Regions from separate parts of the Rhizobium sp. USDA 4016 genome, predicted to be linked through region 2. Evidence: riboswitches for the same ligand, from Rfam matches in the RefSeq annotation. Region 2 holds a riboswitch; the other holds the start of a gene.
The links. A riboswitch is a leader RNA that binds a small molecule or an ion and turns the genes downstream of it on or off. The one in region 2 is predicted to bind cobalamin.
Positions count from the first base shown of each region.

Region 1 (7,852 bases), on a different contig from region 2:
GCTGGCACGTTGTCGGCGTGTGCGCTCAGGCGCTCCTGCTGATCGGATGTCCGGATAGTTGATCAACAGGGCGAACGCCGTCGCCACCATGAACAGGATGGGCAGCGGAAGTAGACCCTGGATCAATGCGTGGATCAGGCCGGCGGTAAGGACGGCATTGAAGGGCAGCTTCCTGGGCGTCTATATTCAGGAACCTCCCCAAGGCTCTCCTCGATCGCGGCGACGCCCGTGTGGCAGATCTGTCCGCTTCGGCGGCGCTCCTTCAAGCCGAACACAATGGAGGCGACGACGATGTAGGCAATGCCGACGAGCATGGCCGGGATCAGCAGCACGAAGACCTCGCTGACATCGAGATGCATGGCACTGGCGGCCCGCGCTGTGGGGCCGCCCCAGGGCACGATGTTCATGACACCGATGGACATCAGCAGGAGCGTCGCCATGTACTGGATGCGGAGCCTTTGGTAGATGGGAAGCAGAGCAGTGATGCAAATCGCGTATGTCGTTGCCCCGTCGCCGTCGAGTGCGACCACGGCGCCGAGGATTGCGGTGCCGACGACGATCTTGAGCGGATCGCCCTTGGCGGTTTTCACCACGAAACGGATGAGCGTGTCGAACAGCCCTGCCTCGGCCATGACGCAGAAGTAAATGATCTCGAAGAACAGTATCGCGGCCGGCGGCGCGTGCTTCACGAGACCATCCATCATCATCTCGCCGATCTCTCCGCCAACTCCTGCAAGAAATCCGAAGACGATCGGCACGACTATGAGGGCAACCAAAGCCGTCATGCGCTTGGTCATGATAAGCGTCATGAAGCTGGCGACCATCGCGTAACCAAGAAATGTCAGCATATCTCTCCTCTCGACGATCGCGCTTCTGAGGTCCAGCCGACGCGGGATCGGAAAACTCCTGAAATGTGCTGCGGGCTTCGATCGCTACGCGTAGCGGAAGCCCTTGGGGGCAGGCCTGCGTCGTGGACGTGGCCGTAAAGAGCCTCACCCGGCAGCCCCGAAAGAATGATCGCACGCGCCGCGATCAGCTTGTCGATGTCAATCCCGGTCTTGAGACCCATTGCTTCGAGCATGAACACGAGTCTTCGGTGACAATGTTTCCCGTAGCTCCCGGAGCATAGGGCCAGCCGCCCAGACCCGCCTGTGAGGAAGCGAAGGCGGTGACGCCCACCTCAAGCGCCGCGACGACGTTCGCGAGTCCCTGCCCGCGAACGTTGTGGAAATGCGCGCCGCAGGCCTTGTCACCGAGTTCGGCGATGAGGCGGGTGAACAGCCGTTTGACCTGGGCCGGATTGCCGTAGCCTGTCGTGTCGGAGAGGCCGACCGTATCAACTCCTGCGTCCGCGAGGATGACAGCCAGCTCGATAACCCAGACTTCGGAGATCGCGCCCTCCATCGTGCAGCCGAATGCGGTCGAGATGCCGACTTCCACCCCGGGACGGTACCCGTCGCACAGCGTCTTCCGCGGGTCGCACACGCATGCGACGTCGGCGACCGCCTCCTCGACCGATCTGTTGATGTTTGCCCTGCTGTGGGCCTGCGATGCCGAAACGGGCATGGTGATCTTGTGGGTCTGGACATTGAAGGCCGCCTCGGCGCCGCGCAGGTTCGGAACGAGCGCGAGAACCGTCAAATCGGGGATCTCGATGGCAGCCGTTACGACGTCGGCGCAGTCCGCCATCTGGGGCAGCAGTTTTGACGATACAAAGGATCCGACGTCGATTTCCGTGAGGCCTGCCTCTGCGAGCTTCCCGATCCACGCGATCTTTGTGGCGGTGGGCATGGCGCGCTTGATGCTCTGGAGACCGTCACGCGGTCCGACTTCGCTGACTATGACGTTGCGGCTTCTATCTCCCACAGCAGGCTGCTCCAGTTCCCTTGGACAGAATTCAAGTCGGTGGAGGCCCCCGGATCGCGTTCTTCTGCGCGCACATGCGCAAGCGACTATCGACCGGCGAAGTCAGTCCGGCCGCGAAGCGGTTGGACCGGGCGCCCGCACCATGTTCCCTATTAATGCCCGCGGAGCCTTCCTTGGGAAACCGCCGCGCTCAGTTATGTCGAATGATCGGTGAGCGTCAAGAACGCCGATCGGGAGTTAGTGGATCAGAAATCCCAATCCTCGTCTTCGGTCGCCACCGCCTTGCCGATGACATAGGAAGAGCCGGAACCGGAAAAGAAGTCGTGGTTCTCGTCGGCGTTCGGCGATAGCGCAGACAGGATCGCCGGATTGACCTTGCAGGCCTCGGCCGGGAAAAGCGCCTCGTAGCCGAGGTTCATCAGTGCCTTGTTGGCGTTGTAGTGCAGGAACTTCTTGACGTCCTCGGTCAGCCCGACGCCGTCATAGAGCGCCTCGGTATATTTCGCCTCGTTGTCGTAGAGTTCGAGCAGCAGATCAAAGGCGAAATCCTTGATTTCCTGCAGGCGCCCTTCGGAAAGCCGCTCCAGTCCGCGCTGGAACTTGTAGCCGACATAATAGCCGTGGACCGCCTCATCGCGGATGATCAGCCGGATCATGTCGGCCGTGTTGGTGAGTTTGGCACGGCTCGACCAGTACATTGGAAGATAGAAGCCCGAATAGAACAGGAAGGTCTCGAGGAAGACGCTGGCAACCTTCTTCTTCAAGGGGTCGCCGGAGGCGTATTGCTCCATGATCAGCACCGACTTGCGCTGCAGGAACTCGTTCTCCTCCGACCAGCGGTAGGCATCGTCGACGTCGGGCGTCAGGCAGAGCGTCGAGAAGATCGACGAGTAGGAGCGCGCATGCACCGCCTCCATGAAGGAGATGTTGGAGAGCACCGCCTCCTCGTGCGGCGTCACGGCATCCTCCATCAGTTTGACCGAACCGACGCCGTTCTGGATCGTGTCGAGCAGCGTCAGACCCGTGAAAACGCGGATGGTGAGCTGCTGCTCCTCCGGCTTCAGCGTCGCCCAGGATTGGATGTCGTTGGACAACGGCACCTTTTCCGGCAGCCAAAAATTGCCGGTCAAGCGATTCCAGACTTCGAGATCCTTATCGTCTTCGATGCGGTTCCAGTTAATGGCGCGAACGCGGCTTGCCGGCTCGAATTGCATGGTCATTGTCATCGTCCCTCAAAGATTCAGAGCGTGCAGGAAACGCAGTCCTGAACCTGCGTGCCTTCGAGCGCCATCTGGCGGAGCCGGATGTAGTAGATGGTCTTGATGCCCTTCTTCCAGGCGTGGATTTGCGCCCGGTTGATGTCGCGGGTCGTCGCCGTGTCGCGGAAGAACAGCGTCAGCGACAGGCCCTGATCGACATGCTGGGTGGCGGCCGCATAGGTATCGATGATTTTCTTCGGCCCGATCTCGTAGGCATCCTGATAATAGTCGAGATTGTCGTTGGTCATGAAGGCGGCCGGGTAATAGACGCGGCCGATCTTGCCTTCCTTGCGGATCTCGATCTTCGAGACGATCGGATGGATTGAGGAGGTCGAGTGATTGATGTAGGAGATCGAGCCCGTCGGCGGCACGGCCTGCAGGTTCTGGTTATAGAGACCTGAAGTCATCACGGACTGCTTCAACGCGAGCCAATCTTCCTGCGTCGGGATGGCAATACCGGCCTTCTCGACGATGTCGGCGATGCGCTCGGTCGCAGGCTTCCATTCCTGCCCGGTATATTTGTCAAAATACTCGCCCGAGGCATATTTCGAGTTCTCGAAGCCCTTGAAACTCTGGCCCCGCTCGATTGCCAGCCGGTTCGAGGCACGGATCGCGTGATAGGTCACCGTGTAGAAATAGATGTTGGTGAAATCGATGCCTTCCTCGGAGCCATAGAAGATGCGTTCGCGGGCAAGATAGCCGTGCAGGTTCATTTGGCCGAGGCCAATGGCATGGCTTTCGTCGTTGCCATTTTCGATCGAGGGTACGGAGGAGATATAGCTCATGTCGGAAACGGCCGTCAGCGCCCGGATCGACATCTCGATCGTCTTGCCGAAATCGGGGCTGTCCATCGCGGCGGCGATATTGAGCGAACCGAGATTGCAGGAGATATCCTTCCCCATATGTTTATAGGAGAGGTCGTCGCCGTATTCGCTCGCCTCGCTCACCTGTAGGATTTCCGAGCAGAGGTTGCTCATGGTGATGCGGCCGGCGACCGGGTTGGCGCGGTTCACCGTGTCCTCGAACATGAGGTAGGGATAACCACTCTCGAACTGGATCTCGGCGATCACCTGGAAGAAGTCCCGTGCCTTGATCTTCTTCTTGCGGATGCGGCCATCGGCGACCATCTCGCGATATTTTTCCGTGACCGAAATTTCGGTGAAGGGCACGCCATAGACCCGCTCCACGTCATAGGGCGAGAACAGATACATATCCTCGTTGTTCTTCGCGAGTTCGAAGGCGATGTCGGGGATGACGACGCCGAGCGACAGGGTCTTGATGCGGATCTTCTCGTCGGCATTTTCGCGCTTGGTATCGAGGAAGCGCATAATGTCCGGATGGTGGGCATGGAGGTAGACGGCGCCCGCCCCCTGCCGCGCGCCAAGCTGGTTGGCATAGGAGAAGCTGTCTTCGAGCAGCTTCATCACGGGGATGATGCCGGAGGACTGGTTCTCGATCTGCTTGATAGGCGCACCGGCTTCGCGGATGTTGGTCAGCGACAGCGCCACACCGCCGCCGCGCTTGGAGAGCTGCAGCGCCGAATTGATCGAGCGGCCGATAGACTCCATGTTGTCCTCGACGCGCAGCAGAAAGCAGGAGACGAGCTCGCCGCGCTGTTTCTTGCCGGCGTTGAGGAAGGTCGGCGTTGCCGGCTGGAAGCGGCCGGAGATGATTTCGTCCACCAAGTCATGGGCAAGCTGCTCATTGCCGCGCGCCAGGGCCAGCGCCACCATGCAGACACGGTCTTCATAGCGCTCCAGATAGCGCTTTCCGTCGAAGGTCTTCAGCGTATAGCTGGTATAATATTTGAAAGCGCCGAGAAACGTCGGAAACCGGAACTTCTTCGCATAGGCGTGATCGAAGAGATCACGCACGAAATTGAACGAGTACTGATCCAACACCCCCTGCTCGTAGTAACCTTCGGTCACCAGGTAATCCAGCTTCTCCCGCAGATTATGGAAGAAGACGGTGTTCTGGTTGACGTGCTGAAGGAAGTACTGCTTGGTCGCCAGCCGATCCTTGTCCAGCTGGATCTTTCCCTCCTCGTCGTAGAGATTCAGCATCGCATTGAGCGCATGATAGTCCAGCGCTGGTTCAGCCGCCTTCGTGTCCGGCGCCTTCACCGCGCGTTCGAGAATTGCCGTGTCCAAAATCGTTCCAATCCATATCTGACGTTGACGACATCTTCTTGCGTGCCGATGAGCTCGAACCTGTAGAGATACGGCACTCCGCACCTTTGCGAGATGAGGTCGCCGGCGAACCCGAAGGTCGCTCCGAAGTTGCTGTTGCCCGAGGCGATGACGCCGCGGAGATTTGAGCGGTTTGCCGCCTCGTTGAGGAAACGGATCACCTGTTTTGGCACCGCATTCTTGCCGCCCTCGCCGCTATAAGTTGGCACGACGAGAACGAACGGATTCGCCGTCTCAAGGCCGGGTTCGCCACCAATCGGAATGCGCTGCGCTCGCAAGCCCAGCTTCTGCACAAAGCGATGGGTGTTTTCCGAGCGGCTGGAAAAATAGACGAGCCCGCCCATCCCAGCAGCCATCAAGCCAGAGCGCTGATCATGTCCGGGCGGAAGCCGGCCCAATGCTGCTCGCCGGCGACGACGACGGGAACCTGGCGATAGCCGAGACCCTGTACGAGCTCGTAAGCGGCAGAGTCGGTCGAGACATCGATGATCGTATAGTCGATGCCCTGCCGATCAAGCGCGCGGGTCGTCGCCGTGCACTGGACGCAGGCAGGCTTGCTGTAGACGGTGATGCTCATGGATATCCTCGCCTGTTTGATGGACATAAAGAGTTTCTCGGACATCCGCCGAGTCTGTGCGACAGGAATTCGAAAGGAAGGCAGGCACGATCGCTTGCCGGGCAGTGCTATAGGCCCGGCATTCGCGACGGTGCGGATCAGAACGCATGGACATAGACTTCACCCGAAGTGATAAGCGGGAGTTTCGGGGAAACGATGATGAACGATGATGGCGGCCGTTATGCCGCGATGGGTCATCGTTCGCCATCCGGACACCCCGCCCGTGGACGTTTTTGATCGAGGCAGGTCTCCTGGCTTGCGGGTCGCGGCATTGTTCTCGCCTTCCCGAGGCCTCACGCTCTCGGTGGCTTTGTCGAACGAATGCTCGCCGCTTACAGTTGCGGGGGCAGCTCCGGCATTGCTCGGCCCATCATGGACGTCACGCACCGGATTCCCGTCTTAGCTTCCGATCCTTGCGAATCAAAAGAACCTCGTACACAAGATATAGTAGACGAGGTTTGAATATCGTCAATCCCTATGAGTGGTCGCCGCTGAATTTCCGGGAATGAGTGCGACAGGGCGACGATGGTCATCGACGGCGACCATGAAGAAGTGGCCGCGCGCCGCAAATGACGCTCGCTCGACAGTACGTCCTCCGACCACAGTGCGACTTCGACAGTTATCGATGAACGCCCCATCCTCACGATCTTGGCCTGCGCCTCGACAATTTCGCTGGCGGCAATCGGCCGCTTGAAGTCGATCCGCTGCGAGGATGCCAGAACCGCCAGCCTGCCCGAACGACGGGAGGCGGCCACGAAGGCGTCCTTGGTCATAAAGGCAAGCGCTTCGCCGCCGAACATCTTGCCGACGCTGTTGGACTGATGGGCAAAAACCATGTCGACCATCTGCAGATCGTCATGGTGCATCTCCACGATCCCGTGGGGAAGCGCCGGCAGGTTCCAATCGCGACGATGATCCTCTCCGGGGATGGCCACCATATGGAAACACCAGGCGTGCCCCGCCTCCCCTGACGATGGAAACTCTCGCTTCACGCCCTCACAACCCGCTTGTCGTCGCGAGCGAGGCCATGCCGCAGTACTTTGGCCGCAGCGACCATGTTCACCAGCGCCGGACGGACCTCCTCCCAGTTCCTGGTCTTCAGGCCACAATCGGGGTTGACCCAGAGCTGGTCATCGGCCAGGCGCTGACGTGCGAGAGACAGCAGGTCCGTCATTTCCTGCACGTCGGGAACGCGGGGCGAATGGATGTCGTAAACCCCGGGGCCGATCTCGTTCGGATATTTGTAGTTCCGGAACGCGTCGAGCAGTTCCATCTTTGAGCGCGAGGTCTCGATGGAGATGACGTCGGCATCCATCGCCGCAATGGCGCCGATGATGTCGTTGAATTCCGAATAGCACATATGCGTATGGATCTGGGTCCGGTTGGCCACGCCACCCGAGCAAAGGCGGAAGCATTCGACGGCGCAATCGAGATAGGCCTTCCAGTCCTTGTGCCGGAGCGGGAGACCCTCGCGCATCGCCGCCTCATCGATCTGGATCATCCTGGCGCCCACCGTCTCCAGGTCGGTGACCTCGTCACGAATCGCCAGCGCGATCTGCCGGCACGTCTCGCTGCGGGCAATGTCGTCGCGAACGAACGACCAGTTCAAGATGGTCACTGGACCGGTCAACATGAACGTCTCGCTCGCGATCCTCGCCTTCGCCATGACGGCCGTGATCCGGTACCGCGCCAATGACGGGGCGCCCCAAAAACGACCGCGGATTGCCCACCATCAGGATTTGATCTGCTGGTCTATCAAGGTGGTCCGGCGCATCGCCATCGGACTCGCCCAGCGCCGCATGACCCTCGCCTACGTCATCGCATGGTCATGCTGGAGACGCGCCCATCAGGCGGCTGCTTGCAGGCGCGTCTACCCGGATCACCATGAGCAGCCGCGCTGCGCCAGAAGCGCCGCCCGGAAT
Region 1 is NZ_JBWCCY010000003.1:252,506-260,357, forward strand. Features, by position in the region: gene ACZ9DP_RS14290 (SLC13 family permease) at 135-848, opposite strand; gene ACZ9DP_RS14295 (hydroxymethylglutaryl-CoA lyase) at 1,033-1,866, opposite strand; gene nrdF (class 1b ribonucleoside-diphosphate reductase subunit beta) at 2,112-3,086, opposite strand; gene nrdE (class 1b ribonucleoside-diphosphate reductase subunit alpha) at 3,107-5,275, opposite strand; gene nrdI (class Ib ribonucleoside-diphosphate reductase assembly flavoprotein NrdI) at 5,245-5,658, opposite strand; gene nrdH (glutaredoxin-like protein NrdH) at 5,670-5,891, opposite strand; cobalamin riboswitch at 6,155-6,379, opposite strand; partial or broken gene ACZ9DP_RS14320 (hotdog domain-containing protein) at 6,581-6,796, opposite strand; gene ACZ9DP_RS14325 (hypothetical protein) at 6,752-6,901, shown strand; partial or broken gene ACZ9DP_RS14330 (5-methyltetrahydropteroyltriglutamate--homocysteine S-methyltransferase) at 6,919-7,563, opposite strand; gene ACZ9DP_RS14335 (hypothetical protein) at 7,562-7,852, shown strand, end outside.
Region 1: linked by a shared signal. The riboswitch ahead of nrdH (glutaredoxin-like protein NrdH) and the one ahead of bluB (5,6-dimethylbenzimidazole synthase) in region 2 are both predicted to bind cobalamin.

Region 2 (7,852 bases):
CGCAAAGGTCGCCCCCTGCATGCTGAAAACGATCAGGACCGGCCAGAAGCTTGTCGTCCAGCAGAGCGCGACCGCCGTCAGCAGCGACAGTCCGCCGGACCACAACAACACGTCGGCGCGCTCCTTCATTCGGTCGGCGTACATGGCGATGATCGGCGCAACGAGGACGCGCACCACCATCGGCACCGCCAGGATGATGCCGATTTCATGATCGGAGAATTCGTGGAACGCGAGCCAGACGGGAAAGAAGGGAAGAACGACACCGTTGACAGTCAGCGGAGCGCAATAGGACAGGGCGCTGAGCAGCCGGAAGCGCGGCGGCGCGCCCTCGCCTGTCGGGGCATTCTGGGCGGGAATCATCGGTGGACCTGCAGGAAACTAGACCTTGCCTAGCACATCAACCCAAGGGCGACTATGGCCAGAAATAGCCTTTCTGAAACGTTTCAAGAAAAAGCTTGTCCCCTTCGCTCACAATCCATCGTAACTAAAAGTCGCTAATGTTTGGGGCCCGCGCAGAGTGTCGAGGATTTTGAGCCAAGTGTCATGCGGCCGTTACCGTTAGGTGGTTCGGTCGCCCTTCCAAGAAAAAGAAGGGGATATACCTGTGTGCCCATATAAGATTCGCCGCCTCGACCGGAATGATGCGTCCTCTTTTAGGGAAATTCGCCTGGAGGCTCTCGCGAACCATCCAGAGGCATTTGGCGCGTCATGGGAAGAAGAGCAGAGTCAATCGGGGGCCCAATTCGCTGACAGGCTCGAGAACTGTCTTGTCATCGGAGGGCTCTCCGATGACGGAATGCTTGCCGGAACGATCGGTGTGTCGAAATCCAAAGGCATCAAGACGCAACATATTGGATCGATCTGGGGAATGTACGTCCGCCAAACGGCACGGGGCACAGGACTCTCACCCTTACTGCTGAGTGCTGCCATCGACGAAGTTGGCACGATTTTACGCTCGCTCCGGCTCAGCGTCGTGTCGTCCAACGTTCCGGCCATCCGGCTTTACAAATCCGTAGGCTTTGAAGAATGGGCCGTCGAAATCGAAGCTCTAAAGGTGGGCGATACTCATTATGATGAAATTCTCATGCGGCTGGAACTAGGCCCGCGATAGTCGACGCCACGAGCCAGCTCGCTGCATCGCACTAGACACCGTATCGCTTCAGTATTCACAACAGAAATTCAGGCGGCCTGCGGCTCGAGTTCGCTGTCGCGGTGCTCGATCGCCAGCGGGATGGCTTGAGCGTCGGCTAACGTGCTCCAGGTGATGAGCTCGAACGTGCCGTCCTCATGCTCGGCGATCGCCGTACAGCTCTCCACCCAGTCGCCGGTGTTGATATAGCGCACGCCGTCCATGTCCTCGATCACGGCATGGTGGATGTGGCCGCAGATGACGCCGTCGGCGCCATGCTTTCGGGCTTCGTCGGCCACGACGCGCTGGAACTCGCCGATGAAATTGACGGCATGCTTCACCTGCAGCTTGGCCCAGGCGGAGAAAGACCAATAGGGCATGCCCATGCGGCGGCGGATCGCGGCCAGCACGACGTTGATCTTGATCGCCGTGTCATAGGCCCAGTCCCCGAGATAGGCGAGCAGGCGGGCATTGCGGACGACGACGTCGAACTCGTCTCCATGCAGGATCAGGTATTTCTTGCCGTCCGCGCCGTCATGCATCATGCGCTCGGCGACTTCGATACCGCCGAAATGCATGCCGGGGAAGTCGCGCAGGAATTCGTCGTGATTGCCCGGGATATAGACGATCCGCGTGCCCTTGCGGGCCTTGCGCAGCAGCTTCTGCACGACGTCGTTGCAGACCTGCGGCCAGTACCAGCTGCGCTTCAGTCGCCAGCCGTCGACGATGTCGCCGACGAGGAATATCGTATCGGCGTCGTGGTAGCGGAGAAAATCGAGGAGGAAGTCCGCCTTCGCCGCCTTCGAGCCGAGATGCACATCGGAAATGAACAGAGTACGGAAGTGTCGAGTATCCATATTGTCTTTCACAAGCATCTTGCCTGCGTCCTATCGTTCATCTCGCCTTCCAAAATCAGACTCGTGTTTCAGGAAGATGACAGATGCGCGAATTGGCGCATCGCAGCGCTCACGAGTTTTCCGCCCGGATGCGAATTTCTGACTGTCCCTTCCAGCCGATTGATGTATGGAGAAGTCTTCAAAAGATGTGAGTGCGGCAGCGGAGACGGCAATGGATCATCAGGAAAAATCCAAGACGGAGAAGAACGAGACAGGCGGAAACCTCGACGAACAGGCGCTTTTCTTCCATCGTTATCCCCGTCCCGGCAAACTTGAAATCCAGGCGATCAAGCCGCTCGGCAACCAGCGCGACCTGGCACTCGCCTATTCGCCCGGCGTCGCAGCACCTTGCCTTGCCATCCGTGACAATCCGGAGACGGCGGCCGATTATACCTCGCGCGCCAATCTCGTCGCCGTCATCTCCAACGGCACAGCGGTTCTCGGCCTCGGCAACATCGGCCCGCTCGCCTCCAAGCCCGTCATGGAAGGCAAGGCCGTTCTCTTCAAGAAGTTTGCAGGCATCGACGTCTTCGACGTCGAAATCGAGGCCCCCACCGTCGACCAGATGGTCTCCACCATCGCCTCGCTGGAGCCGACCTTCGGCGGCATCAATCTCGAGGACATCAAGGCGCCGGAATGCTTCGAGGTCGAGCGCCAGCTTCGCGGGAAGATGAAGATCCCGGTCTTCCATGACGACCAGCACGGCACGGCCATCATCGTCGCCGCCGCGATCCTTAACGGACTGGAACTTGCCGGCAAGAAGATCGAGGATGTGAAGATCGTCGCCTCCGGCGCGGGTGCCGCAGCACTCGCCTGCCTCAACCTCCTGGTGACGCTCGGCGCGAAGCGCGAAAACATCTGGGTCCACGATATCGAAGGCCTCGTCTATGAAGGCCGCACCGAACTGATGGACGAATGGAAGGCTGTCTATGCACAGAAAAGTAAGATGCGTACGCTCGCCGACAATATCGGCGGCGCCGATGTTTTCCTTGGCCTTTCGGCTGCCGGTGTCCTGAAGCCCGACCTCCTGTCACAGATGGCGGACAAGCCGCTCATCATGGCTCTCGCCAATCCGACCCCTGAAATCATGCCAGACCTCGCGCGCGCCGCCCGCCCGGACGCAATGATCTGCACCGGCCGCTCGGACTTCCCGAACCAGGTGAACAACGTCCTCTGCTTCCCCTATATCTTCCGCGGCGCGCTCGATTGCGGCGCCACCGCCATCAACGAAGAAATGAAGATGGCGGCCGTCAAGGCCATCGCGGGGCTTGCCCGCGAGGAAGTGTCGGACGTCGCGGCCCGCGCCTATTCCGGCGAGACGCCTGTCTTCGGTCCGAATTACCTCATTCCTTCGCCCTTCGATCCGCGTCTCATCCTGCGCATCGCCCCGGCTGTCGCCAAAGCCGCCGCCGAGACGGGCGTCGCGTCGCGGCCGATTGCCGATTTCGACGCCTATCTCGATCAGTTGAACCGCTTCGTTTGGCGTTCGGGCTTCGTCATGAAGCCGATCTTTACCAGCGCCAAGCTTTCTGAGAAGAAACGCGTCATCTTCGCGGAGGGAGAAGACGAGCGCGTCCTGCGCGCGGCTCAGGTTCTGCTGGAGGAAAAGACCGGCGAGCCGATTCTGATCGGCCGCCCCTCGGTCATCGAGGCTCGCCTCAAGCGGTTCGGCATCCGCATTCGCCCGAACATCGATTTCGCCGTGGTGAATCCCGAAGACGACCCGCGCTACCGCGACTATGTCGAAGACTACTTCGCCCTCGTCGGCCGCGCCGGCATCAATCCGGAAGCCGCCCGCACGATCGTGCGCACTAACAACACGGTTATCGGCGCCTTGTCGGTGAAGCGCGGCGAGGCGGATGCCCTCATCTGCGGCGTGGAAGGCCGCTTCGACCGCCACCTGAAAGACGTCGGCCAAATCATCGGCAAGCGGCCAGGTGCCTGCACCTTCGCCGGTCTCAGCCTATTGATCACCCAGAAAGGGCCGGTCTTCTTCGCCGATACCTTCGTGAACTACAATCCGACACATGAGGAAATCGCCGAGATCGCCGTTCTCGCGGCCCAGGAGGTTCGCCGCTTCGGCATTACGCCGAAGGCCGCGCTGATCTGCCATTCGAATTTCGGCTCCCGAAACTCCGAGAGTGCACGCAAGATGCGCGATGCCCTGCAGCTCGTGCGCGAACAAGCCCCCGATCTGGAGGTCGATGGTGAAATGCAAGCCGGTTCTGCACTGTCGGAAGCGCTGCGCAAGCGCGCCATGCCGGATAGTTCGCTTGCCGGCGAAGCCAACCTATTGCTTTTCCCGAACCTCGATGCCGCCAACATCTCGCTCGGCCTCGTCCGCACCATGATGGATGCGCTCCATGTCGGCCCGATTCTGCTGGGGACCGCACAGCCTGCGCATATCCTGTCGACTTCGGTCACCTCGCGCGGCGTGGTCAACATGGCCGCGCTTGCCGTCGTCGAGGCTTCTCAGCCGGCGTAAGTTGTCGCAAAATGCGAAAATGCGTTACAATTGCGTCGCCAGCTTGTTAACGGAAGCAGGTTAGAAAGCCGGGATGCGGCGAATGTCACGCCGTGCTCTGGCCTGACCTTGCTGCGGGATGATGCCGTGAAACGCCGAAACCTGACCCTTGCGATCCTGCTTGCCTTGGCCGCGCCTGCTGCCGCGCAGACGCATGCGATCTGCGACGACCTGCGCGGCCGCATCGCCGATCTGCCCCATGTCATCGGCAACGGCCCCGAAGTCCGCCAATATGCGAGCGCGATCGCCGAGCAGAATCTCGAGCTTCGTAAAGTCCGCAACGACCTTCGCGGCTACGGCTGCTCGATGGACAGCATGGTCGTGATCGGCGGCGAGAATGCGGATTATTGCAGCGAGCTGCAGCAGTCCGAGGCGCGCATGGTCGACAACATTCGATACCTGCAGGAGCGGCGCAACGAACTGCGCAATCAGGGCGGCGCCGATTATCGCGTGCGCCGCGAGCTGATGGCGGCGCTCGAAGACAACGGCTGCAACGACGAACTCGACTATGCGCCGGATCCGCAGGCCTATGCGCCGGCACCAAGTCCCGAAGAACAGGCGATGCGGAGCGATACCTTCATTCCGCTTGGAGAAGGCGAACACGGCGACATGCAATATGGCGTGCCGCGCGGCGAGCTCATGTCGCATGTCAGCACCATGTGCGTGCGCACCTGCGACGGCGGCTTCTTCCCGATCACCACGAATGCAACATCGATCGATTTCAACCGCGACGCAGCGACGTGTTCGAAAATGTGCCCCGGTATCGAGACGGAGCTTTTCTATCAAGACATCTCGAATACCGAAGCCGCAAACATGATCTCGGCCTCGACCGGTGCGCCCTACAGCGCCATGCAGAATGCCTTTGCCTACAAGAACCGCGCGCCCGGCCAAAAGTCCTCCTGTTTCTGCAATCTCTCTGCCTATTACGAGAACATGCGCAAGAATCAGGCGATCAGCGAACCGCCGAGGAAAGGCTCGATCACCAGTATCAAGACGAAGCCGCCATCGGGCGCCGCGTCCACACCTGCCCCGCAGCCGCAGGTGCCGGACCGCCCTTATGACCCGGCGAATAGCAAAGTCCGCCAGGTCGGTCCGCAGTTTCTCGCCGGCGATCAGGGCGCGATCGATCTCAAGAACCCCGCAACGCCCGGACCGCAGCCGCAGCAGAACTGACGCGTTACTGGCTTCCCCATCGGTCGGAGAAGACCAGTTCTTCCAGCGGCAGGCGCTGTCGCCAGCCTTTCACGGCCAGTTCCGGCGCGGTGTAAAGCTGATCGACATAACCGAGGCAAAGCCAGGCGACGATCTCGATCCGCTCCGGAATGCCGAGCAGTTCCCGAATATCCGCATCGTGGAAGATGCTGACCCAGCCGACCCCGATGCCTTCGGCCCGGGCCGCAAGCCACAGGTTCTGCACGGCGCAGACGGTCGAATAGACATCCGTACGCGGATTGTGGGTGCGGCCGATGACCACCGGCCCTGCCCTGTCCGGATCGCAGGTGACGCAGATGCTGAGCGGTGCCTTGCGGATGCCTTCGAGCTTCAGGCTTCTGTACATATCCCGCCGCTCCTCTTCAAACATCTCGGCCGCTTCCTTGTTGGCGCGCGAAAACGCCTGCCACGCGGCCTGGCGCACCTTCGGATCGCGGATCACGATGAAATTCCAGGGCTGCATGAAACCGACCGACGGCGCGGCATGCGCTGCCCCAAGCAGCCGCGACACCAGATCGTCGGGCAGAGGATCGGGCAGAAACTGGTCGCGCACGTCGCGGCGCGTTTCGATGGCTCTATAGACCGAGGCCCGGTCGTGTTCGGAGAACTCGCCGGCCGGCACCAGCGCGCGGGCGAAAGGATCAAGTTGCATCGTTAAATCCCCAACAATGCTTGAGCACCCGCACCGCAGCGCGGGAAGCGTCAAAAACCTCGCCGCCGTCCGCGCGGTTCGGTCTATCTTGCCAGGCCGGTCTTCTGACTTGGCGTCACCCGCTTTCTGCGGCCTTCCCGGCAGATGCCAGTGGCCATTGTTGCAGCAAGCGTCAGCCTCACAGCGTTGGGCACGTTCCGGTCCTTCACCGGATTCCCGATTCTCCTGCTGGATGCAGGCACCTGACGGCAGTCTCTATCTCCTGAGTCGGCGCCTCGTTCAAGCCTCCGGGAAGTAACGCACATAGGCAAATTCGTCACCATCCGGTGACCAGCAGGGTACATTGATCGTGCCCTGCCCACCGAAGAGCTCGAACAGCGTAGTCAGGTTGTCGCCGTCTATGTCCATCAGCCGCAGCCGCACATCAAGGTCGCGCGGATGATCGAAGACGTCCGGATCGTAAGAAAGGATCAGCACCTTGTCGTTCTTCGGTGAAGGATGCGCAAACCAGTTGCCGTAATTGTCGTGCGTCACCTGCTCCAGGCCGGTTCGATCCGGATGGATGCGCCAGATCTGCATGAGACCGGTGCGGCTGGAGTTGAAGTAGATCCATTTCCCGTCGGCCGAATAATCCGGCCCGTCGTTTCGCCCCTCGCCATGCGTCAGCCGCTTTTCGGGGCCACCATCGACGGAAATCGTATAAATGTCGAAGACGTCGTCGCGAATGCCGCAATAGGCGAGCTCCTTCCCGTTCGGCGACCAGCCGTGCCAATAAGAGGGCAGATTGTCGGTAATCAGCCGCGGCGTCCCGCCAGCCGCCGGCAGAATATAGATCGCCGACTTGCCGAATTCCGTCTTGTCCGAAATGACGATTTGTGTCCCGTCCGGCGAAATGCCGTGATCGTTATTGCACTGCGTCGCAAAATCCGTATCGACCTGCTGGAGGCCGCCGGAGCCGTCCGGCCGCAGCCGGTAAAGCAACCCGTCGCCATTCAACAGCATATAGGCGCCATCGGGCGAAAAATTCGGCGCCTCGATCAGCTTTTCCGTCTGGACGACAATCCGGCTTTCCCCGGTGCGGATATTATAGATCTCGACCGAACTGCGCATGCATCCTCCCAGATTTTGGGTTACCGGTCGCGGAACCGGTTGGTGATCGGGTAGCGGCGATCGCGCCCAAAGTTCTTTTTGGTGATCTTCACGCCCGGAGCCGACTGCCGGCGCTTGTATTCGGCGAGATAGAGCAGATGCTCGACGCGGTGGACGGTCGCCACATCATGCCCACGCGCGAGGATCTCCTCGACCGCCATCTCCTTCTCGACGAGGCATTCGAGGATGTCGTCGAGCACCGGATAAGGCGGTAGCGAATCCTGGTCCGTCTGGTCCGGGCGAAGCTCGGCGGACGGCGCCTTGTCGATGATGTTCTGCGGGATCACCTC
Region 2 is NZ_JBWCCY010000004.1:1,734,123-1,741,974, reverse strand. Features, by position in the region: gene ACZ9DP_RS23790 (MFS transporter) at 1-360, opposite strand, end outside; gene ACZ9DP_RS23785 (N-acetyltransferase family protein) at 605-1,111, shown strand; gene ACZ9DP_RS23780 (UDP-2,3-diacylglucosamine diphosphatase) at 1,180-1,986, opposite strand; gene ACZ9DP_RS23775 (NADP-dependent malic enzyme) at 2,198-4,510, shown strand; gene ACZ9DP_RS23770 (DUF2865 domain-containing protein) at 4,637-5,722, shown strand; gene bluB (5,6-dimethylbenzimidazole synthase) at 5,727-6,413, opposite strand; cobalamin riboswitch at 6,491-6,674, opposite strand; gene ACZ9DP_RS23760 (TolB family protein) at 6,693-7,523, opposite strand; gene ACZ9DP_RS23755 (NAD+ synthase) at 7,544-7,852, opposite strand, start outside.